2 regions of the Marinomonas sp. NPDC078689 genome follow, and region 2 is predicted to be linked to the other one. Evidence: predicted binding sites of a transcription regulator. Region 2 holds the regulator's gene; the other holds the start of a gene.

Region 1 (16,185 bases), on a different contig from region 2:
GCACATGATAATCAGAGTTAGTCAAACGACCTTGGTCTTTGAGTACCGCCAATACCGTGTTACGACGCGCCAATGCCCGTTTAGGGTGGCGCTCAGGATTGTATATAGAAGGCCCCTTAACCATGCCGACTAGCAGCGCAAACTCATCGATATTTAGCTCTTTTAACGGACGTCCAAAGAAATGCTGACTGGCTGCGGCAAAACCATGTAAGCCTTCACTACCGACCTGGGCCAAATACACTTCATTCATATAAGCGGTAATGATCGCCTGTTTCGAATAGTGATATTCCAACAACAGACTCATCACCACTTCGGTCAGCTTACGAGTATAGGTTCGCTCTGAGCTAAGAAACATGTTCTTAACCAGCTGCTGCGTTAACGTTGAGCCACCTTGACGTCTGGAACCGTGAGTGGCATTAACCCAAGCGGCACGCGCAATCCCAGTAGGAGAAATCCCCCAGTGATGATAAAAATCTCGGTCTTCTACCGTAGTAAGAATATCAATCAGCGGTTGAGGGATGTCCTCATAGGAAAGAATTTCCCGACGCTCGGTGTTACCGCCGTATAAAAAACCAATGCGCTGAGGCTCGATGCTTGCTTGCGCAACCAGGTCACCATTGAGCGAATGGATCGATAACTTTCCATCCTCGAAAGAAAATATACGACGTTCACTAGGGTGATAACCGGAATAATCGACATAGGAGCGCAAATGAGCACTGACTTTGGTGCGACTCCGAGCCGCCCAGCCTACTTTTTGGCTGTTACGCCCAAAACGATAACCCGTTTCTTGCAACAGCGCTTCGAGGTCGGCTTTTTTCCAAGGCGCGCCACTTTTGAGGTAAATGGGCGCACTGTAGACTTCAGAAGGCACTTGCCATTTCTGGCCTTCAAAGCGAGCCACCACTTTTTGATCAAGCCACCAGACCCAACCAGCAAAAGGTAGACTTCCTAACAAAGCAATAATCAGCCCCCATTTAAAAATGAAGCGCCAGAGTTTGCCAAAAAAGGAGCGCTTTGCTTTGCCTTTTGGTTTCTTTTTCGTTTTTGAAGTCATCGACTTACGTGGAGATTTTGAGGGGGTTTTATTAGCCATTTGAGGAGTATAAGGAGCTTATCTCTGGCTCGCAATAACGATTCACAAACTATTGTTTATTATTCAGATCATCGACAAAATTCCACCAATTAACCTGCTTTATATTGACAAGACCCATAACAATCTGACACTTTCATTAGTAGTCTATTGCAATGGATAAAGGAACATTTAACCATGACAATAAAAAGATGGCTCAATAAGGCCACACCAGCAATTAAACTTATACAAACGAAGAGTTCGATCGCCATGAATACGGTTTTGTTTGAGCATTTACATCGTCCTGTGAAAAAGCCAGCCGCACAGCGCTTGCGCTGGAATTCGACCTTTTCTTTGCCTACTACCATGTGGTCCTGTCATGTTTGATAAACACCTTATTCCAAATGCCCAACATTTATCTGAAGGCAGTACCCTGCACTTCCAAACTGATCGGACCGATTTTGTCATAGTGAAACAAAAAGGCGAGCTGTTTGCTTACGAGAATCGCTGCCCCCATCAAAAGCGGTCTTTAAACTGCTCAGCAGAGCCTTTTCTGGATGAAGAAGGGGATTATCTAAAATGCCACCATCATGGCGCTCTTTTCACGCCAACAGATGGTCAATGCATTGCAGGGCCTTGCCAAGGAAAAGCCTTAAAACGCGCAACACTGGGCGTTGAAAAAGGCAATTTTTATCTGCTCATTGGTGAAAGCAGCGCGGCAGTAGCCTAACGAACTTACCCTCACTAGGGTCAGCGAATATTTCTCGTCAGGGCTTCTGAATAACAATGTTGTTATAGCATTCGGAGAACTCGATGAAACTTTACCAATACCATCACTGTCCATTTTGCGTCCGTGTCGACATGATCGCAAACTACAAAGAGATCCCTCATGAGAAGGTGTATCTGCTAAATGACGATGAAGAAACCTGTCTGACATTAACAAACGCCAAAAAAGCCCCTATTCTCGAACATTCTGACGGCACTACCCTGTCTGATAACCTCCTGATTGCCAAGCATTTAGACACCATCGGCGACCCCCGTAAAATCATCCGAGGCGAGGCGAATAGCATCAATCAGCCATCCCCATTGAAGGAGGTTGAACAAGCCATTCGCTGCTTGGTGTTTCCTAGAATCATACTCTTGGGACTGCCTGAATTTGCCACTCAAAGTGCCCGAGATCATTTCCAATCGAAAAAAGAGAAAGACCTTCAACAAAGCTTTGAAAACGCCTTACTAGACTCTTCTAAATACAAAAAGCAAGTGGAACAAGCCTTAAACGCATTGTCACCACTGTCTCTGCCTTCGGATCATAACAACACCATCAGTTGGGATGATATACTCCTGTTTCCTATATTAAGAAGCCTTACTATGGTTTCTGGACTGCTCTTCCCTGAACCTATTCAGCGCTATTTGGAAGAGGTGTCCCGTATCACGTCCATCCACACCTACACTGACTTTGAGATTTAATAACTATGCTCCATGCTTTAATCAAAAAGAACGGCACTGTGTTCACATCGCTGCTGAAAATCATTACCCTAGGCGGCTTTATCGCTTTTACTGGCATCGCTTTTGCCGAACCTTTACGCCTAGCGGTAGCGTCAAATTTCACGTCGCCAATTCAAAAACTGGCGCCTATTTTCGAACAAGAAACAGGACACAAAATACAACTTTCCTTTGGCTCATCGGGTAAGTTCTTTGCACAAATTCAACACGGCGCGCCTTTTGACGTTTTTCTTTCTGCCGACCAAGCCAAACCCGACAAGCTGATTGAAAAAGGCTTAGCGCTAGAAAGCAGCCAAATCATTTACGCAAAAGGGGCGCTTGCTCTTTGGTCAGCCAGCCTTAAATCAGTAGAACCCGTAGACAAGACCCTACTAGAGGCTCGAAAAATCGCCATTGCGAACCCTAAATTGGCGCCTTATGGTAAAGCGGCAAAAGAAACGCTCACCAAACTGGCGCTCTGGTCTAAGCTGAAAAGCAAACTGGTGCAAGGGGAAAATATTGGGCAAACCTATCAATTTACCTACAGTAAAAATGCCGATGTGGGCTTTGTTGCCTTATCCCAAGTGCTTGCTGGTGACGTAAAAGGCCACTATTGGAAAGTGCCTAATTCCTATCACAGCGCCATCAAACAGTCCGCTGTGGTACTGTCAAGCTCTCATCAAAAAGAAGTCGCCAACGCCTTTTTAGCCTTTTTAATGCGCGCTGATATCCAGCAAAAAATTGCCAGCTTTGGCTACCAGACAACGCCACAATAAAGGCTTTTTAGCATGTCATTAAGCCCAGGTGACCTAGAAGCAATTTGGCTAACGCTGAAGCTTGCGGTATTGGTCACCAGTTTGTTATTAATCATAAGCACACCGATTGCTTGGTGGCTGGCGCGTACGCAATCTTGGTTAAAAGCGCCGATCAACGCCATTGTCGCTATGCCATTGGTGTTGCCGCCCACCGTACTAGGGTTTTATTTACTGCTTTTTCTAGGCCCTGATGGTACGCTCGGCTCAGCGCTAGACTCGCTCGGGCTGTCGCCCCTGCCCTTTAGCTTTAGTGGCTTAGTTGTCGCTTCCATGATTTATTCTTTGCCCTTTGTGGTGCAACCCATTCAAAATGCATTCTCAGCCATGGGTCAACGTCCATTAGAAGTCGCAGCCACATTACGAGCTTCCCCTTGGGACCGTTTTATCCACGTCGCGCTTCCTCTGGCAAAACCCGGTTACCTTAGCGCGGCGGTGCTGGGCTTTGCCCACACCGTAGGGGAATTTGGCGTTATTTTGATGATTGGCGGTAATATCGAAGGGGAAACACGCGTGCTTTCTGTGCAGATTTACGACCATGTAGAAGCGCTAGAATACGGCCAAGCCCATCTCCTCTCCTTGCTTATGGTGGCCTTTGCTTTTTGTGTTTTAGCGCTGCTTTATTCGCTGCAAAAACGCACTAAAAGCACCCCTCATTTTGGGCCTTATTAATAATGACTGATTTGACAATACGCCTAACCAAACAGCATTCTGACGATTTTTCTTTATCGGTTAATCTAGATTTACCAAACCAAGGAGTGACGGCGTTATTTGGTCGCTCAGGCTCAGGTAAAACAACACTTCTGCGCTGTATTGCGGGCTTAGAAAGAAGCGAAAACAGCGACATCAGCCTAAACGGTGAACGCTGGCAAAGCACAACAAACTGGCTCCCTGCCCACAAACGCCCGATAGGTTATGTTTTTCAAGAAGCCAGCTTATTCCCTCATCTAACCGCTAAGGGAAACCTCGACTTTGCGATAAAAAGAGCCGACGCCAAGCGCACCATCATTGATTATGCGGATGTCATCGCCTTAATGGGTCTGCAGCCACTGCTAGCAAAATACCCAAATCAATTGTCGGGAGGGGAACGTCAACGTATCGCCATCGCGCGTGCGCTATTAATCCAGCCGAAATTATTGCTAATGGACGAGCCTCTGTCCGCTTTAGATGATTCTTTAAAACAGGACATACTCCCTTATCTGGAAGCTTTATGTCACCGCGTGCAAATTCCCATTCTATACATTAGCCACTCTATCGATGAGGTCATTCGCCTAGCCGATCATCTGGTTATTTTAGAAAATGGAAAAGTCATCGAGCAAGGCGCAACCCAAGCCGTACTTGGACAATCCCCCACGGCGCTAGCTCAAGGTCAAGACACCAGTGTGCTTATCTCAGGCACGGTTATTGAACAGAATGATGAATGGGGGCTATCGACCTTACACTTTGACAATCATCAGATGATGGTCAAACAAGGCCGTGAAAAAATAGGCGACACTGTACGCTTAAGAGTGCAATCAAGAGACGTCAGCATCTCACTTTCCCATGCAGACAATTCAAGTATTTTAAATCGCTTACCGGTATTGATCGATGAACTGATCAAAGACCCGCAAGACTCAAGCACTATGATGGTCAGAATGCTCGCAGGAAACACGCCTATTCTGGCCAACATTACCGCCTTGTCCGCCCAACGCTTAAATTTACACCAAGGTCAGGCCGTCATCGCGCAAATCAAATCTGCGGCGGTGTTACGCTGACCATATTGCGTCAAGGGTAGCCGAAGAGAGAGGCTTTATTAGATTTCTTCAGCCAGCTGGCGTAGAAAATCGCGCATGAAGTTTTCTCTTGATTTGCCCTCTTTTCGCGCCGCGCTCGTATTTAGGGTGTCAGCAATGTGAAAGAGTTTTTTATAAAAATGATCAATACTGAAAGTGACATCGTCCGCTTGACGCTGCTCACAAAAAGGATCGTGTAAAGAATACAAACGACGCCCAAGCGCGCCACTCACTTGCATGCAACGCGCCACGCCAATCGCACCTAACGCATCAAGACGGTCGGCATCTTGTACTATTTTAGCTTCTAGCGTTTCAGGGGACACATTGGCACTAAAACTATGGGCGCGTATCGCATGGTGAATCGCTGCATGATATTGCGACGGATAGCCAATATCAGATAAGAACTCAACCGCCTTATCGGCCGCTATGGTTGACGCTTTGGCTCTATCTGGATGGTTCTTCGGCACAGAAAAGCAATCGTGCAACCAAGCCGCTGGCACAACAATCGCCCACTCTGCCGCTTCTTCTAGCGCCAATTTTTTGGCGACGCGAACCACTCGCTCTATGTGGTGAATATCATGGGCGACATCTGCTATGCTGGCTTGCTCGATAAAATCACGGCACTTGTGTTCGTATGCCATGAGCCAAGTATCAGACATAAATCATTCTCTTTTTGCGTTGGGTGTTGCGCATCATACTCGTATTCAAGGCGAAGTTTAAGAACGATCAAAACAAAGCAAGCCTTCTATTTAGCGCGTTTTTTCTATACATTGCCGCTCTATTGCTGTTTTTTACTATCAACAGGAACACTTGATGGACCAGTTTATTTCTCTTGTACTCGTCTCCGGTAAAGCGGGACTTGATATGGCCTTGTACATTTTATTGCCCATGATGGTTATCATGCTCGCCATTATGAAACTGCTTGATGCTAAAGGTGTTTTAAGTTGGCTATGCGATAAAATTGCACCAGTTACTCGTCTATTTGGTATTCCTGGACTCGGCGTTTTTGCCGCGTTAAAAATCACCTTCGTAAGTTTTGCCGCGCCCATCGCAACCTTGTCCTTAATGGATAAGAACGGCACCAACGAGCGTCACTTGGCAGCCACCATCGCGATGGTACTCGCCATGTCACAAGCCAACGCGGCGTTTCCATTAGCCGCTGTCGGGCTTAATGTCGGTATTTTAATCGCGACTTCGTTTGTGGGTGGGTTAGCCGCGGCGGCCGTCACCTATTACCTGTTCACAAAAAGTTGGGATAGTAGAGAAGTCACCGATGAAGACAATACCGCCCCCGCTCATTATGAAGGGAAAAAGAGCGTCTTACAGATTTTGTCTGACGGTGGACAAGAAGGTATGCGCTTGGCGCTCGGCATGATTCCTATGCTGATTATTGCGATCTTTTTTGTCAATTTACTCAAAGCTCTCCATGTCATTGACTATTTAGCGCCTCTTCTAGCCCCAGCACTTAGCCTAATCCATTTGCCTGAAGCCAGTGTTTTACCACTCGTCACCAAATTTATCGCAGGTGGCACCGCTTACGTTGGCATCACCATCGACTTAGTCAAACAAGGTGCCATTAGCGTTACAGAACTTAATCGCATGGCTGGATTTGCGACCAATCCTCTTGATATCGCAGGCATTGCTATTTTCGCTGCCGCCGGAACACGCATTAACAAAGTGATGCGTGTGGCCATATACGGCGGCCTGATCGGCATGCTATTACGCGGCGTATTGCACTTAATCATTTTCTAAACCGCGCCTTTATAAACACGTTTTGCCAGACACTTTTTCCAGACAATGCAAAACGCCCCTGCATGATGACACATCAATACAGGGGCGCTTTAGTGGTTTAACACATCACATTTTAAAAGGTGTAACCCACACCGAGCATAACGGAGACAGGGTCAATTTCTGTATGGATAGTTCCTATGGCAGTACGTACATCGGTATCAATGTCCATGTACCAAATTGACGCATTCGCAAACCAGTTTTCTGCAAATTTTGCATCCACCCCTGCTTGAACCGTCCAACCCATTGAGTCATCTACGCTAACATCTGTTCCAGACAAAGCCCCTTTGCCTTTTTCATCAAAGAAAAAAGTGTAATTCACACCAGCACCAACATAAGGGCGAATTTTGCTGTTCGCTTGAGCAAAATAATATTGCACCATCAAAGACGGTGGCAATTGAGACACCTCGGCAACTTTATCACCGTCAAGCTTAACGTCATGAGTAAAAGGGGTCGCTAACAACAGCTCAACACCAATATTGTCTGTTGCCATGTAAGTAAAGGTCGCCGCTAATTGAGTGTCGTCATCAATTTTCAGCTCATTACCACCAACGTCATCACTGCTCTCATTCGGCATCACAATCGCGGCACCACCACGGACGAAAAAATCGCCTTCATTATGAGCAAGCACAACAGAAGAGCAAAGAGCAGAAACAAGGGCAACAGGGATAAATGCTTTCATCATCAGATTCCTTTTTTGGTCAAACGAAATATCAATGACCAGCAAGGTAACAAGTCTGATGAGAATAAATCTTAATCTAGATCAAGGTTTTCCGGAGGCAAGCCGACAAGCACAACAAAACCTGAATCTAGATCAATAAAAAACAACTCTTTAGCCGTCCTAACTCGTTACTCACCCCATCACCATTATGGTTTTATACGGCTAAACAATGACACTGCTAAAAAAACCACATTAGTAAACCTGAATTTTATTTTTGGTAAACAGATTTACCAAAATTATCAAAGTCGTTAAACTTAGCGTCACTTTTGATGAACTTTCTGGAATTTAACCATGTCAATACTTATTGCCGTCACTTTTTTATGGGCATTCTCATTTAGCCTGATCGGCGTTTACCTAGCGGGGCAAGTGGATGCTTGGTTCTCGGTATTAATGCGCGTCGCCCTCGCCACTCTCGTCTTTTTACCCTTCTTAAAATGGCGTCAAATAGAAGCTAAAACCGCCTTGTTACTGATGCTATGTGGTGCCTTTCAATTGGGCATTATGTATGGCTTTTATTACCAATCCTTTTTATATCTATCCGTGCCAGAAGTATTACTCTTTAGTGTTTTGACGCCTATCTATGTGACATTGATCAATGGTCTATTCGCTAAACAATTTAACCCAGGCTTTATTTTTAGTGCTGGCGTTGCTGTCTTAGGCGCTGTCGCTATTCGCTACCAAGGTGTGGATGAAGGCTTTATCAAAGGCTTTCTGATTGTCCAAGGTGCCAATATTTGCTTTGCTGTTGGTCAAGTGGGTTATAAACGGATAATGGCAAAAAGCACCATCGATTTGCCCCAAAGAGCCATATTTGGCTGGTTCTTTATTGGCGCATTAATAGTCGTTACGCCATGCTTTTTGTTACTAGGAGACTTAGATAAATTACCAACAACACCATTACAGTGGGGCATATTAACCTACCTTGGTATTATTGCTTCTGGGGTGGGATATTTTGCTTGGAATCGCGGCGCAACACTGGTGAACATTGGTACTCTTGCTATTTCTAACAATCTGCTCATACCTGCCGGCATCCTAGTCAACCTGATATTTTGGAATCGTGACGCTGACCTAATACGTCTTTCAATTGGCGGCGCAATCATGCTTTTTGCCCTATGGATTAATAAGCAATTTACTAAAAGTCGAGTAACACAAACATCCGTCAAAGCGGTATAAATAATCTCCAAACGAAAAAAAACCTGCTCTCTGGCAGGTTTTTTTACATCTATAAGGCTACAAAATTACTGAACTAACCAAACTTGGAAGGCTTTACGCTCAGTTGGCGTGGCTTTATTGAACCAGAATGTCAGCATTTCAAATTGTGTGTTTTTCGCTTTTGGTTGATGCGTATTATCTACCATCCAGATGCGGAAATCTTTGCGCGTTGCCGCGTCAGATTTATTAAACCAGAACTGCATCATCTGGAACTCATTGGTTTCAGCCACTTCTTTTGGTGGTGGTGTTGGTGCGTAAGTCGCTGCAGAGCTCGCGGCATTCGCGGCTTTCACACCTGTGAAGACTTTAATTTCTTCTAGGTAATTTCGTGTTGGTTGAAAGCCCGGTTTCATCGGTAGCATCTGATCTGTGTAATCATATTTGCTGCCAGTTTTTGCATCTACAATAGTAAAGGTAGGTTTGTCTGCGTAGTCCGATGCTTGTTGATCTTTGCGGATAAAAGGCGCTTTAAGCTCAAGCTTGGTGTCTTGCTCTACATCAAAATCGATGATGATAGGCTCTGATCTGTATAGATTCAAATCGTCGCTATTGCGGATGTTTTGGTTATAACGAACAACAACTTGGTGATGACCTTTATCAAGTTTAATATCAAAATCAGAACCAAATTTACTGGTGTCTTTAAGGTCAACGTACATAATTTCGTATGAAACTGGGACTTTAAATTCTGCGGCCATCGCATGAGTTGTCATAGCTCCAAGTAGAATCGAGCTAGCTAAAAGTCTAGTGTGCTTAAAACGCATATTTGGCTCCCTAAAAGCGCGATTTGTGCCGACCACAAATCTATCTTAAGTGATGTTATTATTCGAATAATGGTCCGAACTCTGTTGTATTGCTTCAATCTACCATAAAGCTAAAAATAGTTGAGGATTTTCTTCTGTTTTGGCGCGTAATTAATACTGATTTGTCCATTTTTCTTGATAAAAAACAATCTATTAAATCATAAAGGTCGAATACGAATAACCCCAAACCCTAGACACAAAAAAAAGCGCCGCTGCGCTTTTTTTGATTACCGGCTATGTACTCGACCACCGTGCCCACCGCCATGATGTCCATGCGGCATAAACACACACGCGGTTAACCCGACTAACAAGGACGCTAACACCATCGCTTTCATCATTCGTTTTGCTGATTTCATAAAAAGCTCCTCTTCACCAATAATAAAGACGAGTCTAAAGCTTCTTGAGGCTAGCCGTAAATAAGACCAAGCAAATTGTCTCACGGTATCCTCAATGATCACTAAAAAACGCAAAATTTCTGACAAAAGTTCTCAAAATCAGAGAACAAGCCTACTCTGTAGCAAACAAGTCGGTATCAATTATGTACAGGCGGTTGCCATCCACTTGCTGTTTATCAAGGTATTTTTGCTCTAACTTACCTTTTGTAGACCAGGTCGCAAAGTCGTCATCGTTTAAAATGCCCAAATGGTGTGAATCAATCACCCATAGGCCTTCCATTTTATCGTGTGGGTAATTCACGGCTTTCACCACATCTACCACCAAGGTTTTCTCAACCGGTTTCATGCCTTTTTCGGCCAATGCTGCCCAGCCTTTTTTCTCTACAAATTGCTCTAGGGTCAATCCGTCTATCATCAACCCATGGCGAGGGTCACGTGTAATAGAAGACGATAAAGGGACGCTAGACAATGGTGTGCCTGTCGTAAGGTCGATGCGGTAAATATGCTTTTGAACATTCGGGTTAGCGTCGCCATCTAATCCGCCAAGTAAAAAACCACCATCACGTTCATCCACTAAAAACTCATGACTGTTGAGCGCGGCTAGCTCAGAGTTCGAATTTTGCTTTTTCTCTTGGCGATACAAATACTGCTCAGATTGGCCATTGTCTAATCGAATACTGACCAGACGCGTTAAATCCCCTTTTTGCGCGGCTTTATTCGGATTCGCTAAAGTCGATTGCATAATGCCCACCAGCGTCTTTTCATCTGGTGTAATGGCTAAACCTTCCATACCACGGTTCGCGCGACGATATTGGAATACTGCAGGCAAATGGAAACGGTCCCTGCTGTCGTTTTTAAAGGCGTTTATACGACCCATTTCAACGCCATTAGCATCGAAATGAACTATGTGTGGGCCATATTCATCACTCACCCAAAAGGTGCCATCTTTTAGCGCAACCAACCCTTCCCCATCAAGACCGTAATCATCCAACTTAATGGGATTGCTGACTTTATTGTATGGCTTGTTGGGGTTCTCCAAGATGGCATTGCCTTTGGCATCGTATGGCGTTTCTCCCGTTCCGCCTAACGCGGATGAATTGGGCAAACCGCTTATCAAGGTACCGTCTGGGCGTTTCAATAGGATATCTTTACGCTGCTTAATCACGCCATTTGGCATCACTTCAAACAAACCAATACGAGGCGTGTAATCCGCTACAGGGAACATCTTTCCTTTCCCTAGATCACCAGTAAAAGCGGCATTTGGGCCACGATCTGTTAACGCATAAAACTGATTGGCATGATGAGGGTTCCCTGTCATTGCCGAACCGTAGCCACCGTTACGAATGTCAAATACTTTACCGCTTCTTGCATCCAATAAGTCGTTGCGTAAAACCCGATAAGGCAGCGGACTGCCCTCTTGTGGAAAAGACGTGGTAAAACTCGTATCGGCTGTTTTTGTCATTGTGCTAGTGCAACCAGCTAACACACCAGCGGACACTAAGCCGACGAGCAAAGCGTTATATTTCATCTTGTGTATCCTTCAAATGCGAACATCGTAGACGGTTAATTGCTATCCCATCAAAATACACAGAATCGATGACACTTTAATGAACACACTATGTCATCGCCTAACAAGGTGTCCTAACTTCCATAAAAAAACCTGAGTATGGTTGCCCAACGCTCAGGTTTTTTATTAGACAATGCTGCACCATTGACTCGATCAAGGCACCACAGAACCGCCGCCCCTATGATCTCCGCCTAAGTACACTTCTTCGTCTGCGCCAGTTTCTGAGCTTTCTTGAAGATCACTGCTTTGTTCCACGCTCGCCGAGTTTTCTGCAATAGAAGAGGTTTGAGTCGCTTTTTCCTCAGAGCTCGCTGCGCTGTCGGTTGCTACACCAGATAAAGGTCCCGTTGGGCCTCCACCACGATGATCACCGCCAACATAAGGGGCGTTTTCGTCTTGCTCGGCTTTTAGGTCTTCAGGGTCTATTTTGTTAGCTATTTCCGTGCCCGTTAATGGCCCCGTAGGCCCACCGCCACGATGATCGCCACCTTGGTATCCATTGTTTGAGAATAAAGAGCAGCCTGTCAGCACCATAGTAATGGCTGAGACAATGGTCGCTGTTTTCAATCTATTCTGTGTTACGTCCACCACATTGCTCCTATAAAACAGATAGGCGCAATGCTAAGTAGCTTAAAGAGGAAAGGCAAACAAAGTATTAAAGACATTCGAATTAAACTATTTAATAGACAAAAAAAGGCCAGCAATCACATCATTGCTGGCCTTACAAAGGTCTATTAAGGAAACTCTTTATTAGGATCTTTTTAGAACAACATCATTCTAAGATCTCTTTACAGAACTCAGCTTCTTAAGATTTCCTTAAGAAGATACGGCGAACTGATTCATCGTATTGTCTTTGCCTGATGCTTTTAGCGCTTGTGCACCAGAGAAGTACTCTTTATGGTCATCGCCTATGTTTGAGCCAGACATGTCCTGATGCTTCACACAGGCCAGACCTTGACGAATTTCTTTGCGCTGCACTTCTTTCACGTAACCCAACATGCCTTGCTCGCCAAAGTAGTCTTTCGCTAAATTGTCAGTAGACAAGGCCGCGGTATGGTAAGTCGGCAAGGTAATCAAATGATGGAAAATACCCGCTTGCTGCGCGGCGTCTCTTTGGAAGCAACGAATACGCTCATCCGCTTCATCCGCCAATTCTGTGCCATCGTATTGAGAAGACATCAACTGATCACGCTGGTAATCGGCCGTGTTTTTACCTTCTTCCAACCAAGCATCAAATACTTGCTGACGGAAGTTTAACGTCCAGTTAAACGATGGGCTGTTGTTGTAAACCAATTTGGCATTAGGCACGACATCACGGATACGGTTTACCAACTCAGCTATTTGGCCGATATGAGGCTTTTCCGTTTCGATCCACAACAGATCCGCACCATTTTGCAACGACGTAATACAATCCAATACCACACGATCTGCACCAGTATCCGCTTTAAAGCGTACTAAACCATTTGGCAAACGGGTCGGTTTGATCAAACGATCGCCTTGTTTAATCGCCATATCACCCGATTGCATGTCAGCCAATGAGTTCACTTCTTCCCCATCTAGGTAGGCATTGTATTGATCCGCCAAATCACCTGGCTCACGAGACACTGGGATTTTTTGCGTTAAGCCTGCCCCTAATGAATCCGTACGAGCAACGATCACACCATCGTCAACGCCCAACTCCATAAAGGCATAGCGTACCGCGTTAATTTTCGCTAAGAAGTCCTCATGAGGCACGGTTACCTTGCCATCTTGGTGACCACACTGTTTGGCATCAGACACCTGATTCTCGATCTGAATACAACATGCGCCCGCTTCGATCATTTTTTTCGCTAGCAAGTAGGTCGCTTCTTCATTACCAAAACCTGCATCTATATCGGCGATAATAGGCACTACATGGGTTTCAAAATTATCAATTTGCGTTTGCGCCGCCTGCTCACGCACCTGATCACCGGCGGCACGAGCCTCGTCCATTTCTTTAAATAAATGCTGTAGCTCACGAGCATCCGCTTGCTTCAAAAAGGTATAAAGCTCTTCGATCAAGGCCGGCACAGACGTTTTTTCATGCATAGACTGATCAGGTAAAGGCCCAAATTCAGAACGCATGGCCGCCACCATCCAACCAGATAGATACAGGTAACGACTGCGCGTCGTACCAAAGTGCTTCTTAATAGAGATCATTTTTTGTTGGCCGATAAAACCATGCCAGCACCCCAAAGACTGAGTGTAATTGGCCGCGTCTTTATCGTAACTTGCCATGTCTTCACGCATGATCTTAGCCGTGTATTTTGCAATGTCTAAACCACTGGTAAAACGATTCTGCAATTGCATTCTGGCCACATTTTCAGGGTTAATCGCCCCCCATGTGCCTTGTTGCTGAATAGTTTGTGCTGCCTGCTGAGTTTTGTTTTTGTAAGTTTGCATGGTTAAGCTCTCTTATTTAGGGTTAGGTTTTTAGTCTCTTTGGCGACTGCCAACATCGTTTAAATCAATCAAATTCATCTTTGTACACTACTGCTTCGCAGCGGCTTTTGCCCTTACTCGGTAGGTATGCAAAAGCGGCTCGGTGTAACCGCTTGGCTGCTCAACACCGTTGAAAATCAAATCCTGTGCGGCCTTGAAAGCGAAACTTGCCTGCTCACTCGCGGTCTTGCCTTCTGGCGCCATTGGCTGATAGCCTGCGGTGGTTTTATTTTGTTCATCCACTACCTTGGCCATGCGTTCCATCACATCCATCACCTGGCTTTTATTACAAATGCCGTGCAGTAACCAATTCGCCAAATGCTGGCTAGAAATACGCAATGTCGCGCGGTCTTCCATGAGCGCCGTATTGTTAATATCGGGCACTTTTGAGCAACCAACGCCCGCTTCAACCCAGCGCACGACATACCCCAACAACCCTTGAACATTGTTCTCAATTTCGCGTTGAATAATCTCGGCAGACAAGGCCTGCCCCGGTTGAATAATGGGAATTCGCAGCAAATCCGTAAAGGTCACTGGCGTCCGCTGTTTGATGCACTCTTGCTCAGCAAACACATCAACTTGGTGATAATGCAGAGCGTGCAGTGTTGCCGCAGTTGGCGACGGTACCCAAGCGGTATTAGCGCCGGCTTGAGGGTGTGCGATTTTGGTTTTCATCATCATCGCCATCTCATCTGGCATCGCCCACATGCCTTTGCCTATCTGTGCTCGACCTTGCAAACCGCACTGCAAGCCAACATCGACATTGCGATTCTCGTACGCGTCTATCCACACTTGCTGTTTAATCTGATCTTTGGGCAAAAACGCCCCGGCCTGCATACTGGTGTGTATTTCGTCACCGGTACGATCTAAGAAGCCGGTGTTAATAAACACCACACGTTCTTGCGCCATGCGAATACACTCTTTTAGATTCAGCGTTGTACGGCGCTCTTCATCCATAATGCCAATCTTCAATGTGTTCTTCGCCAAACCCAAAAGTTGCTCAACACGGGCAAACAACTCGCAACTAAAAGCCACTTCTTCGGGTCCGTGCATTTTCGGTTTTACAATGTAAATGCTGCCGGTGCGGCTATTGCTAAGGCCTGTTTCACGCTGCAAATCCAAGGCACCAATCAGGGCAGTTACCACGGCATCTATGATGCCTTCTGGTACAAAATCTCCCTTTGAATCTTGGATCAAATCCGATTCCATCAAATGCCCGACATTTCGAATCAACATCAAAGAACGACCTGAAACTCGATACACCTCACCGTCTAAGTCAGAAAAAATACGATCTGGATTCATCCTGCGTGTGTGGGTTTCACCGTCTTTTTCAAAGCTTGTTTCCAAGGTGCCTTGCATCAAGCCTAACCAGTTCTGGTAAACCTCTAATTTGTCCTCGGCGTCCACCGCGGCAACAGAATCTTCACAGTCCATAATGGTGGTCAGCGCAGACTCAATGAGGATGTCATCAATATTGGCCTTGTCGCTTATGCCATTTTTGCCATTACGATCGAATTTGATCTCCACATGCAGGCCATTGTTTTTCAGCAAAAGCGACTCTGGGTCGGCTTTTTGCCCATTAATAGCAACGAACTGGCAAGGTTTTTTCAGTCCGGTTTGACGGCCATCGGCGAAAAAGGCCAACAGATGATGGTAGTAAACAACATAGCTGGTCACATCATGATGAGAACCTTGGTCTAATGGGAAGATCTCATCCAAAAAGTCTTTTGCTTTCGCGATAACCTGTTGACCGCGCTGTGCATTATGCCCACCAGCCAGATCGAGTTCGCCGCGTTCAATGACATCGGTGCCGTAAAAAGCGTCGTACATACTGCCCCAACGAGCGTTTACTGCGTTCAACGCAAAGCGAGCATTTTTAAGCGGTACAACCAATTGAGGGCCTGCTAACTGCGCGATCTCGTCGTCCACATGGTCAGTGCTTACAGTGACATCACCACCTGCTTTTACTATGTAGCCAATGTCTCTGAGAAAAGACTCGTACTCCGCCATGTCCATTGGCTGACCTTGTTGTTCTTTATGCCACTGGTCAATTTGCTGTTGCAGGCGAGTTCGCGTGGCGAGCAACTGGCGATTGACAGGTGCTAGG
Region 2 (16,185 bases):
TGACATGCCCTGTGACTTGCTCACTGATTTCTTGAATTTTCCCACTGCTACTAACCAGCTCATTGGCAATGTTTTGGTAGTCGTTAAAGAGACCGACGAGCTTATCCAGTAATAAATTAAAGGTGATTTCTGCATTTGAGGTTGGGTTATGCAAACGAACAGATAAGTCATTATTATCGGAAATAACAGATATGGCATTGGCAATATTAAGATTTGAAGTGGATTCTCTTTTCATAAGAAAAGCCATATAAATCAATAAAATAGATTCTGAAATAGCGAAAAGACAATGGACTATCATGATCCACGTGTTGTGCTCTCCAGAGAACACCATAATGGGCATATCACCAATGGAATAGCCGCTCATTTGAATAAACATGAAACTAATATGGTAAATCGCGGTGGTCAGCAAGGCCGCAATAATGGGTTTCCAACTTTGATAGACTAAAAAAATCACCATAGAGGCAAAGATATGAAAATGCATCTCGACCATGCCCAACTGACTTTGAATTAAGCATGACGACACCAGCATCATCAAAATACCAGCGCACACCGCGAATAGTTGCGTACCTTTAAAAAGGCTATAGAGACATTGTGTTATGACAAAAAGAAGCGTTGCACAGATCAGGGTAAATGAAAAAAGCGAAGCACCAACCAGACCGCTAATAAGCAAAACAGGAATTTGAACAAGTAAAAATCGATAGATTAACAGATCATTTTTTAACGTGTTGTTTGTTGTAACTGACATTATTGAGCTCCTCAACGAGCTTGTTGATTTCTTGTTTTCTATACGCAGAGAATTAACTATTGGATTTGTTTCTTGATGATTTTTAAGGTTTTTTCCAAAAATCCATTCTCGGGAAATTCCAAAAGATAAATAAACAGAGCGAATTATAAAAGCTTCGTAAAGCAAGCAATAGTCTATTTACAAAAATTGATCAATTGGTTAGAAATCTACTAGATTGAGCAAAATAAGGAGGGCAATGATGGGGGATTTTTTAGATAAAGGTATAAATAAGCCTATGGCGTTTTTCCATAGGCTATGAGTTTTTAGCTGTTTAGTGCGTTACCCATTCAAGGCTTTTGCTTGATCTGCGGTTAAATCTTTGAGTGTTGGCCAGTTTTGTTCCGCTGTTTTTATGTTTCCAGGAACGTCTCTTAACCAGGCTTTCTGTACGTCTTTATTTAAATTCAGATACAGTTTTCCTTCGACAATTTTCCATGCTGTTGGGTCTACATCAAACTTCAGGCCCATTGCGGTGCCCATTGCACAGAAATTACCGAATTGAGGGGCGTATTTCACTTTATCCTTATTAAAGAGATTTCTATTTTGTTCAGAGGCAAATCGGAAAGTGGCATTTTTGTAATTTGAAGTGAATTCGGTGCTGCCCAATACAGGTTTACCCATTGTAAAGTAGGCAACGGTGTCATAGCCTTGAATGGCCAGATCGTTGGCGTCTGCATTTGAATCAATATCTGCAGCAAAGGTTGCTACGCTGGAAAAAAGTACGCTTGCCACGGCAATGTGTTTGATAAATGTTGAAACTTGCATCTTGTTATCCTTCTGTTAAGTTCAATAAAGTCACTCTAGTGTATTTTTATCGGCTATTGAATAAGCATCGAGACGTCCTAAAGTTGATACAAATCGTCCAAATAAGAGAGTGAAGCAGGTGGCTTTGAATAAACTAGAGAGCATCATTGAGAACTTTTCTATCCGTTCTGAGATTATTTTCAGCGGTGGTTTTTGTGGCGGTAAGACACTCGAAAACCACAACACAAAGAATGGAGGGCACCTGCATTATTTACGCTCCGGCAAATTGACCGTTTTACGTGACGCGGGTCATAAGATGGTATTTGAAAAGCCAGCCGTGATATTTTTACCTTTTTCTTCTGCACACCAAATAATGACAGAGAAAGATCAGCCGGCAGAACTGATTTGTGCCTCGGTGCATTTTACGGCACTTGAGCAGCAGAGCGTGGTGTCAGGATTGCCGAGTATTATTTTTCATGAACTAAATGGCGATGCCTTATCAGATACCGTCACTTGGCTTTTTCAAGAAGTGGATCGTTCAGGTCTAGGTCAGAAAAGCATTGTCAGCAAGTTGTGCGATATTTTAGTCATTCAGATGTTTAAAAAACTCACTGAAGAAGGATTGATTGTACAAGGGATGTTGGCGGGGCTAAGTCATCCAATGTTGGCAACAACATTGATAAAACTGCAAGAATCGCCAGAAACCGCTTGGACACTTGAACGCATGGCAGAACATGCAGCCATGTCTCGCTCTAAATTCACCGAATTGTTTCGTGACACGCTGGGCCAAACGCCAAATGACTTTCTAACGGATTTGCGTATTTCTATGGCGCAGAAATTATTACGGCAAGATAAGACCGTCGGCTTTGTTGCAAACAAAGTGGGATACGAACATGGCTCTGTATTAGCCAGAGTATTCAGAAAGAAAACGGGCATGTCACCAAAAGAGTGGCAGAAGAAATCGAGTGAGCTTGATGCTAGGTAAAGATAAGGATGCGGAGAAAGCGTTATTTTTTGCCCAACAAACAGTCCGTAGCGTGTTAAATGAATCATCATCAAGGGATTTAGCGATAAAACAGCCCAGAAGTACTAATATACACTATTTCCGATAATAACATTTACCGGAAATAGTGGAGTGAAATAGCCGTGCACCCAAACGCTTATTTCTGTTACTTCCTCGTTGGCTTGATTTGCTTGTTATCGCGTTTGTTAATTCGCTAACGTTAACAAGCAATCAGGACTTTTGATTAACGATTACTTGCAGCCTTTAGTTTTTCTGTCAGTTGATCCAGCGAGCTGATTTGATATGTGGGCACAATGTGCTCTGGGTGTACTTTGCCATGATGATTGAGCCAGCAAGTATCAATCTGTGCGTTAATGCCACCCAGAATGTCCGACTCTAATGTGTCACCAACCATCAATACTTTCTTACGATCTGGATTGCCCATTTTCTCAAGTGCATGATCAAAAATGGCAACATTGGGTTTCGCTACGCCTATTTCTTCCGAAATAATCACATGGGAAAAATATTGGTCAAACTTTGTTCGTTCCAATCGCACTTTTTGAAGTTGCGTAAATCCATTGGTGATAATGGCAGATTTAATAGATTGGCCTGCTAAATGCGTCATTAACGCCTGTGCGCCTGGCAACGGCTTACATATCTCTGCCATGGATTCTAGAAATTGTTGATTAAGCTGATGGGCAGGAATATTCAGTCGATCAGCCCATCGTTGAAATCGACGAGTTTGCAGCTCTTTCGCCGTCACTTTTCCATCCTGGTAAGCCACCCATAATGGTTTATTGATACTTTGATATTCTGCAAAGTCATCTGCGCTAAAAGTCACCTTGTGTTTTAGCATCATGTGGCTTAAACCTGAGAAATTATCAAAGTGGAATAAGGTCTCATCGGCGTCAAAGATAATCCAATCGTAATTCATTTATCTATTTTATCCTTATAAATACAAATCAGGGTGCAGTATTGGCGCGAGCGCAAGTATAAGTGCCTGCGTATAGGTACTTTCGCGAGTGGCCCTATGGTTTGTAAGCAAACCGATCGCGCCACCTTTTTGTTTTACGTTGTCTGTTTTAAACAGATCATCCATGACATCGCCAAGCTCTTCGCCATTTTTTAAACGCAGATAAACCGCGTCTGGTATCGGCAAGTTAGCGGATCGACCCGTGTGTATTTTTCCATCACGGCCAGCAATAGCGACATAAGCAAAGGTCGCAGCGCCCTCCTCAAAATCATCAACGCCACCTTCCATCGACACAAAGTAATCTTCTTCCTTGTTCGTGTCATGAGCTCTGCAATAACGAATGCGATTTTGCGCGCCCAGGCGCGTTTCATTTTCTGTCATTGGTTGATCGGCGACCCCAGATTCGGTTTCCATGCCTTCACAGTGAATCGTGTGATTTGGGAATACTTGATTGAAGGCCTGATGCGCGGCCGTTACTTTGACGGGGTTTTTGGATGCAACGCGAATTCGAATAACAGTGTTAGGCATAAGCTGGCTTCCTTTAAAAACAAAAAGCCGCAATCAAGGATTGCGGCTTTGGGTGACTCAATTCAATTTAAGCTTGAGCGTTAATAATGGGAGTGGGACACACCACATCCGCATTTTGCGCTCTATGTCTTAGCAAGTGATCCATGATCGTCAAGGCAACCATGGCTTCGGCAATCGGTGTTGCTCGAATGCCAACGCAAGGGTCATGACGCCCTTTGGTAATCACGTCGATGGCTTCGCCCGCACGGTTGATGCTTTTTCCTGGAATGGTAATGCTCGATGTTGGTTTCAGCGCCATATGGACAATAATATCTTGTCCTGAAGAAATGCCACCAAGCACACCGCCGGCGTGATTGCTTAAGAAGCCTTCTGGTGTCATTTCATCACGATGCTGACTGCCTTTTTGTTCAATGACATCAAAACCATCGCCAATCTCAACGCCTTTCACGGCATTAATACTCATAATCGCTTTGGCTATATCAGCATCCAGTCGATCAAAAACGGGGGCGCCAAGGCCTGGCATTACGTTTTTTGCGATGACGGAAATTTTCGCACCAATAGAGTCGCCTTCACGGCGCAAGGCTGTCATGTATTCTTCTAGTTCAGGAATCGCATCTGGGTCAGGGCTGAAAAAGCTATTATTGTAGACCTGACTTAAATCTTTCACTGCCAGCTTGATGGGACCAAGTTGTGACAAAAAACCTTGAATTTCAATGCCAAATTGCTGTTTTAGGTATTTCTTAGCAATCGCGCCTGCGGCAACGCGCATGGCGGTTTCACGGGCAGAAGAACGACCGCCACCGCGATAATCACGGAAGCCATATTTTTGGTCGTAAGTATAATCAGCGTGCGCCGGGCGGAAGGTGTCTTCAATGTTGCCGTAATCTCGTGAGCGTTGATCGGTATTCTCAATGATCAAGCCGATTGGCGTGCCTGTTGTTTTGCCTTCGAAAACACCGGACATGATTTTTACTTCATCCGCTTCGCGACGCTGAGTCGTGTGTTTTGATGTGCCAGGTTTGCGTAGATCAAGGTCTCTTTGTAAATCGGCTTCGCATATCTCTATGCCTGGAGGACAGCCGTCGACAATGGCCCCCAATGCGAGGCCATGACTTTCACCAAATGTGGTGACTTTAAAAAGTGTTCCAAAAGTATTACCAGACATAATGCTACTGTTGCTCGTGTAATAGTTGGTTTAATTGTTCTTTGGTGAGGACAAAAACGCCGTTTCCGCCCTGCTCTAATTCAACCCACATAAAGGGGATTTCTGGGTAGGCAGCTTGCAATGCCACTTCGGTATTACCCACTTCGTATACTAATATACCGTCATCATGAAGATAATGCGCGGCCTGAGCTAAAAACTTATGGGTAAAGTTCAGCCCATCATCACCAGAGGTTAGCGCTAATTCTGGTTCATTATGGAACTCTGCAGGCGCTTGTTGGAAGTCCTGCTTATCGACATAAGGAGGGTTACAAATAATTAAATCGTATTGTTTGCCGGTCAGTGCGGAGAACATATCAGAATGTATGGCCTGCACACGATCTTCGACTTGATGGCGCACGATATTCTCATTCGCGACTACAAGAGCGGCTTCACTGATGTCACTCAGATTCACTGAGGCTTCATCAAAAACCAACGCGGCGGCAATGCCTAAACAGCCACTGCCTGTACACATATCCAGAATAGTTCTTGGATATTGGTTCAGCCAAGGGGCGAACTCACTTTCTAATAGAGAAATAATAGGCGATCTCGGGATCAAGGTGTCTTTTGTCACCTTGAATGGAAGCCCCATAAACCATGCTTCACCAAGTAAATACGGTAAGGGTTCACGCTTATTAATGCGGCTATCGATTAGCTTCAGTAAACGTTTTTTTTCATTGTATGTCAGCGCACAATCTAACATATCCCGATCAAAATCTAAGGGTAAACTTAATCCCCCCATGACAAGATGAACCGCCTCGTCCCAAGGATTGTCTGTGCCATGCCCATAAAAAAGGTCCGCTTTTTGAAAGCGGCTGTAGGTCCAGCGAATAAAATCTTTAATGGTGTTTAAGTCGCGAACTGCGGATTGTCTACTGCTCATTAGAATTCGGCCATGTATGGGGTAAAACAAAGCGGCATTATAGCCTTTATTATTTATTGTCTCTATCCTTGATCTGGATACGAGCGACGGATTGCGTTAATTCCTCCATCTGCTTATTGAGTTTTTCTAGATGGCCATCTTGTATGGATTGATGTTGATTTTTCAGCGCGTGTAACTGCTCTTTTAGCTGAGCGTTTTCTTCTTCAAGGCCGCTGACTTTGTTGTCTAGCTTGGCGAGATCAACGGCTTTTTGTGACAAGTTTAACTGCAACTCGTCCCGCTCTTTTTGCGTTTGCTTAAGTTGACTGTCGATGACCTTGTTGTGTGAAACTATGTCGTCATGGCGCTCCAGAATCATCTGGTGTTTCTCGATGAGCGCTTGGTGAGCGTTTTCTAACTGCTGCTTTTCTTCTGTTACCTTAGCCAAAGAATCTTGCGTCTCACATAAAACAGAACTCAATGAGAGAAAACCTTGGTGCGTCGCGCTTTCTTTTAAGGCTTGCTGATTTTCAAGGTCGACTTGCTTTTCATCCAGCAAGGTCCCAAGGGTTTGTGTTATTTCTCGTGAGAAATGATTGAAGGCTGGCTGCAAGGCATCATTTAATTCTTTCAGCTGATGCTGTTGGTATTCTTTATAGGACTCTTCCCACTCAGTGATCGCATTCAGCAAGGTGGTATTCGATGCATGGCGGCCGTCTTTCTTAAGAAAATAGTCGGCTATTCTTGGGATGTTCGGGAAATGGTTTTGCTCCAATAGATCCCAACAAGCCTGATGAATCTCTTCTCTTGCAATATTTGCTTTACGAGCCATAACGAAACACCTTCTTATACAATAATCAATTAAGTCATTATATTATCTTTTTTATCATTAAAACAGTTTATCTCAATGCCGTGAATAAAAAAGCCCCTGTTTGACAGAGGCTTTGATGACGATAGCAATCTTGCTTAGTAAATTATTGCAGCGTCACTGTGCTGAGTATCTTAGCCGCGAATTGCACGCCAAATTCTTTCGCGACTTTTTCCCATGGATCGCGCTCAGGGGCATAGACCACTGGAGTTGAATTCGGGAAACGAGTCTTTAACAAGTCATGCGCACTGGATAAACCATCAATCAATCCAATTTTCTGAGCTTGAACGCCGGTAAAGATCATTCCTGAGAAAACATCATCTGTGATTTTTAATCGGTCGCCTCGACCCACTTCTACCGCATGAATGAATTGCTGATGCGTTTCATCTAATACCGCTTGCCATTTCTCTTTCCCCTCTTTACTCATAGGCACAAAAGGATCAAGGAAGTCTTTATTTCGCCCTGCGGTGAACGTGCGGCGCTCAACACCAATTTTCTCCATTAACTTGCTGGCATCCCAGCCTGATGAAATAACCCCAATGGAACCTACTAAACTGGCTTTGTCCGCGTAAATTTCATTTGCCGCCGACGCAATGTAATAACCGCCAGAGGCCGCCATGTCTTCAACCACCACAATGACTGGGACATTAGGGTAAAGCGCTTCTTTTTGGCGAATGGCGTCATAGATAATGCCCGAATGAACAGGACTGCCACCTGGGCTATTCATTTCAATCACAACGCCGGTTAAGTTATGGCTTCGGTACGCCTCATCCAACAAGCCGACATATTCAGATGCGTCAATTTCTGCGCCGCTGCCAATTACGCCTCGCATTGGAATAACCGCAACCGTGTCTTTATTTAATTGGGTTGTATCAAATGACATCTGGCTTAGTGCTGCGCCAATCAAAGCCAGCACAAAGAGTAAACCGGTAAAACGGAAAAAGATTTTCCAGCGGCGTGCTCGACGCTTTTCAACCACAGTATCATTCAGTGTTTTTTCCAACAGCTGCCAGAGTCTCGAATCGCTGTCTTTTTCTTGATTCGCTGGATCTGGTGTTGTCGCGGGATTTTGTTCTGCGTCTTGGGCATTTTGCTTGTCTTGCTCTTCGGTCCAACTCATTGCTTTGTTAATCCTAAAATTGATGTTAGCTGCCTAATATCATTAATGATGGCATGGGGGTTACAGGCCTGCAATCTCTCTTGATGATGGGCGCCATAGGTGACGCCGACACTGCGCATTCCTGCGTTTGTGGCCATGTTCAAATCGTATTCAGTATCGCCGATCATGATGGCGTCATCGGGAGTAAGTTCGAGCTCTTCTAATATCTGTTCCAGCATCAAAGGGTGCGGCTTAGAAAGCGCCTCGTCTGCACAGCGAGAAGTGGTAAAAAAATCGTTGGTTTTGGTTAGCCCCATCACTCGATTTAAACCGCGTCGAGTTTTTCCGGTGGCCACAGCTAGGGCCAAACCTGATTGGCGTAATGTTTCAAGTAACTCAAAAACGCCATCGTAAGCGTTTGGTGGTGTTTGGTCTTGATCGACGTAAATCTGCTTATAATGCTCGGTCAATCTAGTTCGGTGAGCGTCATCCAGTTCTGGCCACACGGTTTGAACGGCCGTATCTAGAGACAAACCTATGATGTTCTTGATGTCATCGAAATGTCTTTTAGGCGCATCAACGCGAGCCCCCGCTTCTAACATACTGTTGCAAATTCCTGCAATGGAATCGAAAAGAGTGCCATCCCAATCAAAAATCACTAACTTAACCATGCAATACCTCTTAAGAATGGTGCGCCAAGAGTGTAACATAGCGAAAAAATGTAAGATAAGGATTAGCAATGACTTCTGGTTTCACTTTAGAGCAATTATTCATCGATCAAAGCATCGAATACCGCAAGATAGTAACAGAGGATGATGTTCATACCTTTGCGGCTGTCACAGGCGACTCCAACCCTGTTCATCTCGATGCACAATACGCAGCAACGACGTCTTTTGGTAAGCAAATAGCCCATGGCATGTTGTCTGCTGGCTTTATTTCTGCCGCGATAGGTACGCAATTACCAGGACCTGGTTGCATATACCTGGAGCAAAACTTGAAATTCCGTGCGCCTGTTTTTCTGGGTCAAGAAGTCGTGACCAGAATCACAGTGACTGAGATTAATGAGCGCCGCCGTCGTGTGACGTTAAAAACCGTATGTGAATGCGAAGGCAAAGCCGTAGTAACAGGCGAAGCCATTGTTATGGTACCTGCGGGCGAATAGTTAAGCGCTTATCGTTCCTTTAATATAAAGCACAGATTTTCTGTGCTTTTTTATTTAAAGACGGCGCAAGCGGTTCTTATATATGTAGCGCCCTCACACATCACTTACTAATGCTTTAAAACTGGTCTGCAAAGGTCCCTGTTTCGTCCTTATAGTGAACGAGATCCCAAAAAAAGATATTGGATAGTGTAAATACGCGACATGTATCAAAAAACGCTGGATTTATTTCCGGAGAAGAATATATTTAATGATATAAATCATGAGTTAAGGCGTTTTATGAACTTCCATCTACTTATCATTCTTGTCGTTATCGCATCGTCTTTGTTGAGCCTGTCTCAACGCGCGAACGCACAAGAAGAAAGTAAACAGCGCTGGGTGCCAGCGACTGGGCAGATATGCTGTGAAGCCGCCATTCCTGATTTAGATGTTGACCCAATAGATGACAGCTATGTCGCATTATACCTTTCATTAGTAGTGCCGACTAAAAAAGACAACAAGCTGTTTTCATTTTACCGTCATCCTATTAGCACATCACCTTCTGATAGAATCAAACCAAGGGCCCCTCCTGTTTTCTTGATATAACTCACCAATTTACTTTTTTATCTATTTTTGGAGAACTATCATGAAAACACTTACTTATGTTTCTACTAAAGACGTTAATGCATTAACTTGGCCTGTAACCATCGAGAATATCAACCTATATTCTCCTGCATTAAGCGTATTCACAGATTTTAAAACCGCGGCGCCTCGTGTTATTGAGTCTAGTACTCGTGCTGACGAATTGGTTCGCTTAATGAGAAAAGAGCACGTTCGCATGAAAGTAGTGGTAGACGCCAACAACGCATTTGTCGGTGTGGTAGGGTTAGAAGACCTGTCTGAAGAAGCTTTCATCAAGCAAGTCGCAAAAGGTTTTACTCGCTCTGAACTTTTGGTTGCTGACCTAATGCGTCCAAAAGAAACGCTATTGGCGCTGTCTTACAACTCATTGAAAAATGCCGACATTGAATCATTGTTGTACAGCCAAAAAACCAATGAGCTACAGCACCTTCTTGTTATTGATGAGAACAACAAAACGATTCGTGGATTGATTTCTTCAAGCGACATTGCGCGCCAATTAAAATTGGACATCGATGTTACCTTTTCAAGTTTCCGCAATATTTATAAAATCGCTTTATTGGGTGAAGTACACGCGCCAAGCAAATTGCAGGTAGCCTAACCCTAATAGACACCCTGAAAACCTAAAAAGCTCATGCCACGATTCAGAGGCATGAGCTTTTTTTGGGGTTAAATCCTTGCTATCAAGACAGACTTTTTAAGCCCTATTGGCTTGCTTTCTTTTGAATCCAATAAAAGTAAGTATCACCCTCTTGCACTTGCTCAAGCAAAGTATGACCTAAAAAGTTACAGAACTTAGGGATATCTCGAGTTGTTGAAGGGTCTGTTGCAATCACTTTTAAAATGTTTTTTTCTGCCAATTTGCGCATCTCGACATGCAGCATCATCACAGGTTCAGGGCATAACAACCCAGTAGCGTCCAATTCAGCTTGGTGTTCCATTATCGACTCACTCTTTGTCGTTGTTTATGGGGCGCATTATAAAACGCACTGGCTAGTAGTCCAATCCATGACGCGCTAACCAGGCCTCAATAGACGCCGAAATATTATCAATAACCTCATCTGTGCTTAGTTTCTGCTTTTTTAATGTTTTGAAATCATGATCGGCTCCCTCAAACCATTGAACTTCAACCTTCTCATTAAGTGTTTGCTCATTGACCCACTCAGGCTTGCCAAAAGGGTCTCTTGTGCCCTGTATGATTAAACAAGGCACACTCACCGCATCCAAAAAGGCCAACCTGTGTTTTTCAGGCTTTCCTGGCGGATGAAAGGGAAACCCCAAACAGACAATCGCTTTAACATTTTCTTGCTCTGAAAGCTGGGTGGCCACTCGCCCCCCCATCGACTTACCCGCCACAATCAGGGCTTTCTCAGTGTCAATTTGCGCGGCAAATTCAGGCACTAAACTGACGAATTTAGAAGGAGGACGCCTTTTTCCGGTCCGTTCTTGCTCTTTCATATAATCAAATGTAACAGGGACCACTGGTCTTGCGTGTTGCTGGGTCAAAGTATCGGCAAAAGCGCGCAAAAAGTCGCTCGATTGATGGCCCGCACCAGCCCCGTGCGCCAAATAGAGAGGAAGTTTTAACATATAAATCAGGCACCAAAATAAAAAAGTCATTAGAGCAGATTCCCAAGCTCCTTTGAAGAGGCGGATAGACAAGCCTTGCATAGGATTTCGTACACTTACTAGAAGCAAGTTTTGATCTATATCATGAAGCCACCCTGAGGCTAAGAGTAAACTTCGCATTAGAAAATTTAATAGGAAGACACCATGCTTTGGGATCAATCGCTTATCACCAAATACAACTTATCTGGGCCCCGCTATACCTCTTACCCAACAGCACCACAATTTGATAATGCCATCAGTAAAATTGCTTTAATTGACAAAATGCTAGTGCCAAATCAAGGCCCTATCAGTTTGTACTTTCACATCCCTTTTTGCGCGCATCTTTGTTATTACTGCGCTTGTAATAAGGTGGTTACCAAGCAGTATGATAAAGGCGCTGAGTACGTAGAATTACTCGAAGAGGAAATGCGTTTACGGAGCCTGATGATTGATCAACATAGACCTGTTACCCAGTTGCACTTTGGCGGCGGGACTCCAACGTTTCTTTCTGAGCAGCATCTAGAGCAATTATTTGCCGCGATAAATCAACAATTCACCCTAGTGCAAGATGGCAGCCAAGATTACAGCATCGAAATTGACCCACGAGAAATCACCTCGTCAAAAATGCAATTACTGGTAAAAAATGGCATTAACCGTATCAGTATTGGCGTGCAAGATTTCGATCAAGAAGTACAGCTTGCTATTCACAGAGTGCAGCCAATTAAAATGGTCAGCGACTTGGTTGAAGACGCCAGAAAGCTGGGCATTTCTTCGATCAACTTTGATCTTATTTATGGCTTGCCAAAGCAAACAATTGCAGGCTTTAAAGAGACATTAGAGAAAGTAATTGAGTTAAACCCAGACCGAATTTCCGTCTTTAACTACGCTCATCTACCGGATCGATTTCGCTCACAGCGCCGAATACTAGACCAAGACTTGCCGTCTCCAGAATTAAAATTAAACTTATTAAAGCTGTCCATTGAGACATTAACTGAGGCGGGTTATGAATACATTGGCATGGATCATTTTGCCAAGCCAAACGACAGTTTGAAAGTGGCGCAAGAAAAAGGCCAATTACAGCGTAATTTCCAAGGCTACACCACCCACGCAGAAACCGATTTGATTGCATTTGGTGTGTCGGCCATTAGCCACTTAAAAGGCGTATACATTCAAAACCACACGGATTTATCGCTTTATCAAAACAGCATTGAAAATGGTCAGTTGGCCATTATGAAAGGCTATATAAGTCATCAAGATGACCGTATTCGTCATCAAGTTATTATGACTTTAATTAGCCAATTTGAATTGCGTAGCGAGTCTATTGAGAAAGCCTTTTCAATTCAATTTGACCAGTATTTTTCCCAAGAATTAGAACAATTAGAACAACTGGAAAAAGATGGAATTGTTGAAATCGATCACCTTAAGGAACATACTCATATTAGGGTAACAGAGCGAGGACGCCTTTTGATTCGTTGCGTGTGCATGGTGTTTGATCAGTATCTAGACAGCGCTATCAAATACTCTAAAGTTATATAATAAATTACAGTCAGGGAAACATTTATGTCAATCTCAACCGCACCATCAAGATTTAACAGTAAACTTACTTCGCAATGTCAGAACTGTAGTCTAAGTGCATTATGTCTGCCTATTGCTTTGGCTGATGAAGATATAAATAGACTGGATCAGATCATTGAAAGGAAGCGCCCTCTTAAAAAAGGTGAGATTCTATTTCATCAAGGACAAGCGTTTGATTCAGTGTTTGCAGTTCGTACTGGGACACTAAAAACATTTAACATCACGGCTTCTGGTGAAGAGCAAATCACAGGGTTCTATTGCCCAAGTGAGCTGGTTGGCTTGAGTGGCATTGATAACAATAGCTACCCGATTACAGCGAAAGCGCTGGAAACCACGACTGTGTGTGAAATTCCGTTTAGCCACCTTGAGAACCTAACATCGCAAATCCCTTCTCTGAAACATCAATTGTTTAGGGTGATGAGCCGAAAAATCAGCGATGACCAACAAATGATGGTCTTACTGGGTAAAAAGAATGCCGACGAAAAAGTCGCCTCTTTCTTATTGAACCTTTCCAACCGCTTTAAAAAGCGCGGTTATTCAGCCACTTCATTTAGATTGGCCATGTCTCGCGGCGAAGTAGGTAACTATTTAGGCTTGGCGGTTGAAACGGTTAGCCGAGTGATGACTCGTTTTCAGAAAAATGAGCTGATCGAGGTAGACGGCAAAGAGATTTCAATCATCAACCTGAGCGAGATGCAAAAGTTGGTAGGGATAGCGGACGATTGTGCTAGAATAGCCGATATTTGATTCACAAATTAAGGCTCTTTCCCTTTATGCTTTACGACGATTTTTACGTTAAGTCATTAATTCGCACTGTTGAAGACTGGCCAAAAGCTGGCATCAGTTTCCGCGATATCACTCCTATCTTTAGCGACCCGAAAGGCATGCGCATGGTGGTGGATGCTTACGTGCATCGCTATATCGCAAGCGATATCACACACATTGCCTGTATTGATGCTCGAGGCTTTTTGATTGCAGCTGTATTAGCTTATGAACTGCAAAAGCCACTTATTTTGATTCGAAAAAAAGGTAAGCTACCGGGCAAAACCATTTCTCAGAGCTATGATTTGGAATACGGTTCAGCAGAGCTTGAGATTCAAGAAAACGCGGTTAAAGAAGGCGATCATGTGTTGCTGTTTGATGATTTGATTGCAACCGGTGGCACCCTATTTGCTGCCATTGAACTGCTTACTAGCCAAGGAGCAGAAATCAAAGAAGTCGCCGCTATTATTGATCTGCCTGATCTTGGGGGCAGCCAAAAGTTACGCGATAATGAGATCCCTATTTTCAGTCTTTGCGCATTTGCAGGCGAGTAATACACACTTCTGCCCCTAATTAGCAGGGGCAGCAGAAACAAAAAAGGTGGTCAATATGACCACCTTTTTTTATGCTTAACCCAGTCTATTCTTAGAATGCGACGGAAGCACCAACGCTAAGACCATCGCTTGTTTCGCGACGCTCATCATTGGTATAAACAGACACTGTGCTGCCGTAGCCAATGTAAACACGTGTGTTTTGAGTGGTCATGTATTCACCACGAACGTCATAAGTGTACATGTGATCCAAACGAGACACAGACAAGACTTCAGGAGAGTAATACGCTGAGCCATAAACGCTTAAGCGATTTGCCATTGGGAAGGTGTAACGGTACCAACCACCCAATGCTGCAGCAACCGCCACATCATCGTTTCTGCCATTCAGGTTGTTATCCAGCGCATACACACGAACCCCAAGACCAATCTGCAATGGGCCGCTGGTGTCTGTGTCTTGAATGTTTAAGCCAACATAAGCTGAAGAAGTGTCATCATCAGAATCGTGCGTGCCGCCAGCCGTCAAGGCGAAAGGCCCCATGTCTAGGCTCACATCAGCTTTAGCTAAATCATTGGTTAAGCTCACGCCTGCGTTAGACGCCAACACCATGGATGAACTTAAAATACCCGCTGTTAGCAGTAAGGCCTTATTCGTTAGATTCATTTCCATTAATCCTATATTGAGATGATGTTTAACTTGTTGAAAGCATCTTCTGATTGCTTTAATTCTTTAAAGTCGAATAACTCAGTATCAGCAAGGTGAGAAGGAACGACATTCTGCATTGCTGTAAACATAATATCCGTACGACCTGGGTACTCTTTATCCCATTGCTGAAGCATATCTTTTACCACTTGTCTTTGCAGGTTCTGCTGGGAACCACACAAATTACAAGGAATAATTGGGTAAGACTTTGCGGTAGCAAAGGCTTCGATGTCCTTCTCTTTGCAATAAGCCAAAGGACGAATAACCACATGCTTGCCATCATCGCTAAGCAACTTTGGTGGCATTGATTTTAACTTACCACCAAAAAACATATTTAAAAAGAGGGTTTCTAAGATGTCATCTCTGTGGTGACCCAGGGCAATCTTAGTGGCGCCAATTTCTTCTGCAAATCCGTACAGGGAACCTCGTCTTAAACGTGAGCATAAGCCGCATGTGGTCTTTCCTTCAGGAACAATTTCTTTAACGATACTGTAGGTATCGCGTTCCAATATATGGAAATCCACCCCTTGCTCTTCTAAATAAGCCGGTAAAATATGCTCAGGAAAGCCGGGTTGCTTTTGGTCTAAATTGACCGCAACGAGTTCGAAATTAATCGGTGCACTGGCTTGTAAATTACGAAGAATTTCAAGCATTGTGTATGAGTCTTTACCGCCAGACAAACACACCATTACCTTATCACCCTCTTCAATCATATTGAAGTCTGCGATGGCCTGACCTGTTTGTCTGCGTAAGCGTTTTTGGAGCTTGTTAAGCTCGGCTTTTTCTTTGGGTTTGCTAGTAAAATCCATGATCCACACGTGTATAAAACGAAATGCGACTATCTTACTATACAGTCCTCCCAGTCGCATTAAAAAACATCTGCTCTTACCCCATGGAGGTCACAAACCTCTCATTAATTATTCTTTCAAGAAATAAAGTGGAGAGCGACACAGCTTGCAAATGTATTCGGTGCCCTTCTTCGCTCGGTTATGACGATGGGCTGTGAAAGTATGGATTTGGCACTGGCATTGATAGCGGAAGGCTTTTTTTGGTAAGGGAACCTCAAAGTTATGGGTTCGGTTTGGCTCAAGATGAAACACCTTTTTCATCACAGCTTGCCACTCTTTACCATGGGGGCGAACTTCATGAC

What was found. The regulator FNR, encoded in region 2, switches genes on or off when oxygen is low (the NO sensors DNR and NnrR bind a similar motif). The targets are predictions, from matches to a motif close to TTGATNTANATCAA.
Region 1: the regulator FNR is predicted to act here: its motif matches at 7,677-7,690, upstream of ACIGBN_RS02145 (OmpW family outer membrane protein).

The regions. Positions count from the first base shown of each region.
Region 1 covers NZ_JBITUJ010000001.1:462,396-478,580, reverse strand. Annotated here, with positions in the region: gene ACIGBN_RS02185 (transglycosylase domain-containing protein) at 1-1,054, opposite strand, end outside; gene ACIGBN_RS02180 (Rieske 2Fe-2S domain-containing protein) at 1,449-1,799, shown strand; gene grxB (glutaredoxin 2) at 1,883-2,536, shown strand; gene modA (molybdate ABC transporter substrate-binding protein) at 2,575-3,327, shown strand; gene modB (molybdate ABC transporter permease subunit) at 3,340-4,035, shown strand; gene modC (molybdenum ABC transporter ATP-binding protein) at 4,038-5,117, shown strand; gene ACIGBN_RS02155 (HD domain-containing protein) at 5,156-5,794, opposite strand; gene ACIGBN_RS02150 (nucleoside recognition family protein) at 5,949-6,887, shown strand; gene ACIGBN_RS02145 (OmpW family outer membrane protein) at 7,000-7,608, opposite strand; gene ACIGBN_RS02140 (carboxylate/amino acid/amine transporter) at 7,936-8,817, shown strand; gene ACIGBN_RS02135 (DUF2057 family protein) at 8,883-9,566, opposite strand; gene ACIGBN_RS02130 (hypothetical protein) at 9,884-10,012, opposite strand; gene ACIGBN_RS02125 (esterase-like activity of phytase family protein) at 10,164-11,579, opposite strand; gene ACIGBN_RS02120 (hypothetical protein) at 11,772-12,206, opposite strand; gene ACIGBN_RS02115 (isocitrate lyase) at 12,435-14,039, opposite strand; gene ACIGBN_RS02110 (malate synthase G) at 14,127-16,185, opposite strand, start outside.
Region 2 covers NZ_JBITUJ010000003.1:151,625-167,809, reverse strand. Annotated here, with positions in the region: gene ACIGBN_RS06995 (methyl-accepting chemotaxis protein) at 1-745, opposite strand, end outside; gene ACIGBN_RS06990 (YHS domain-containing (seleno)protein) at 1,064-1,549, opposite strand; gene ACIGBN_RS06985 (AraC family transcriptional regulator) at 1,668-2,513, shown strand; gene yjjG (pyrimidine 5'-nucleotidase) at 2,776-3,465, opposite strand; gene yjjX (inosine/xanthosine triphosphatase) at 3,481-4,032, opposite strand; gene aroC (chorismate synthase) at 4,100-5,197, opposite strand; gene prmB (50S ribosomal protein L3 N(5)-glutamine methyltransferase) at 5,202-6,116, opposite strand; gene ACIGBN_RS06960 (hypothetical protein) at 6,166-6,927, opposite strand; gene sppA (signal peptide peptidase SppA) at 7,070-8,083, opposite strand; gene ACIGBN_RS06950 (HAD family hydrolase) at 8,080-8,733, opposite strand; gene ACIGBN_RS06945 (MaoC family dehydratase) at 8,802-9,224, shown strand; gene ACIGBN_RS06940 (hypothetical protein) at 9,501-9,806, shown strand; gene ACIGBN_RS06935 (CBS domain-containing protein) at 9,847-10,440, shown strand; gene tusA (sulfurtransferase TusA) at 10,544-10,780, opposite strand; gene ACIGBN_RS06925 (alpha/beta family hydrolase) at 10,833-11,429, opposite strand; gene hemN (oxygen-independent coproporphyrinogen III oxidase) at 11,613-12,983, shown strand; gene fnr (fumarate/nitrate reduction transcriptional regulator Fnr) at 13,008-13,769, shown strand; gene ACIGBN_RS06910 (adenine phosphoribosyltransferase) at 13,796-14,338, shown strand; gene ACIGBN_RS06905 (YfaZ family outer membrane protein) at 14,430-14,996, opposite strand; gene ttcA (tRNA 2-thiocytidine(32) synthetase TtcA) at 15,008-15,844, opposite strand; gene ACIGBN_RS06895 (SprT family zinc-dependent metalloprotease) at 15,953-16,185, opposite strand, start outside.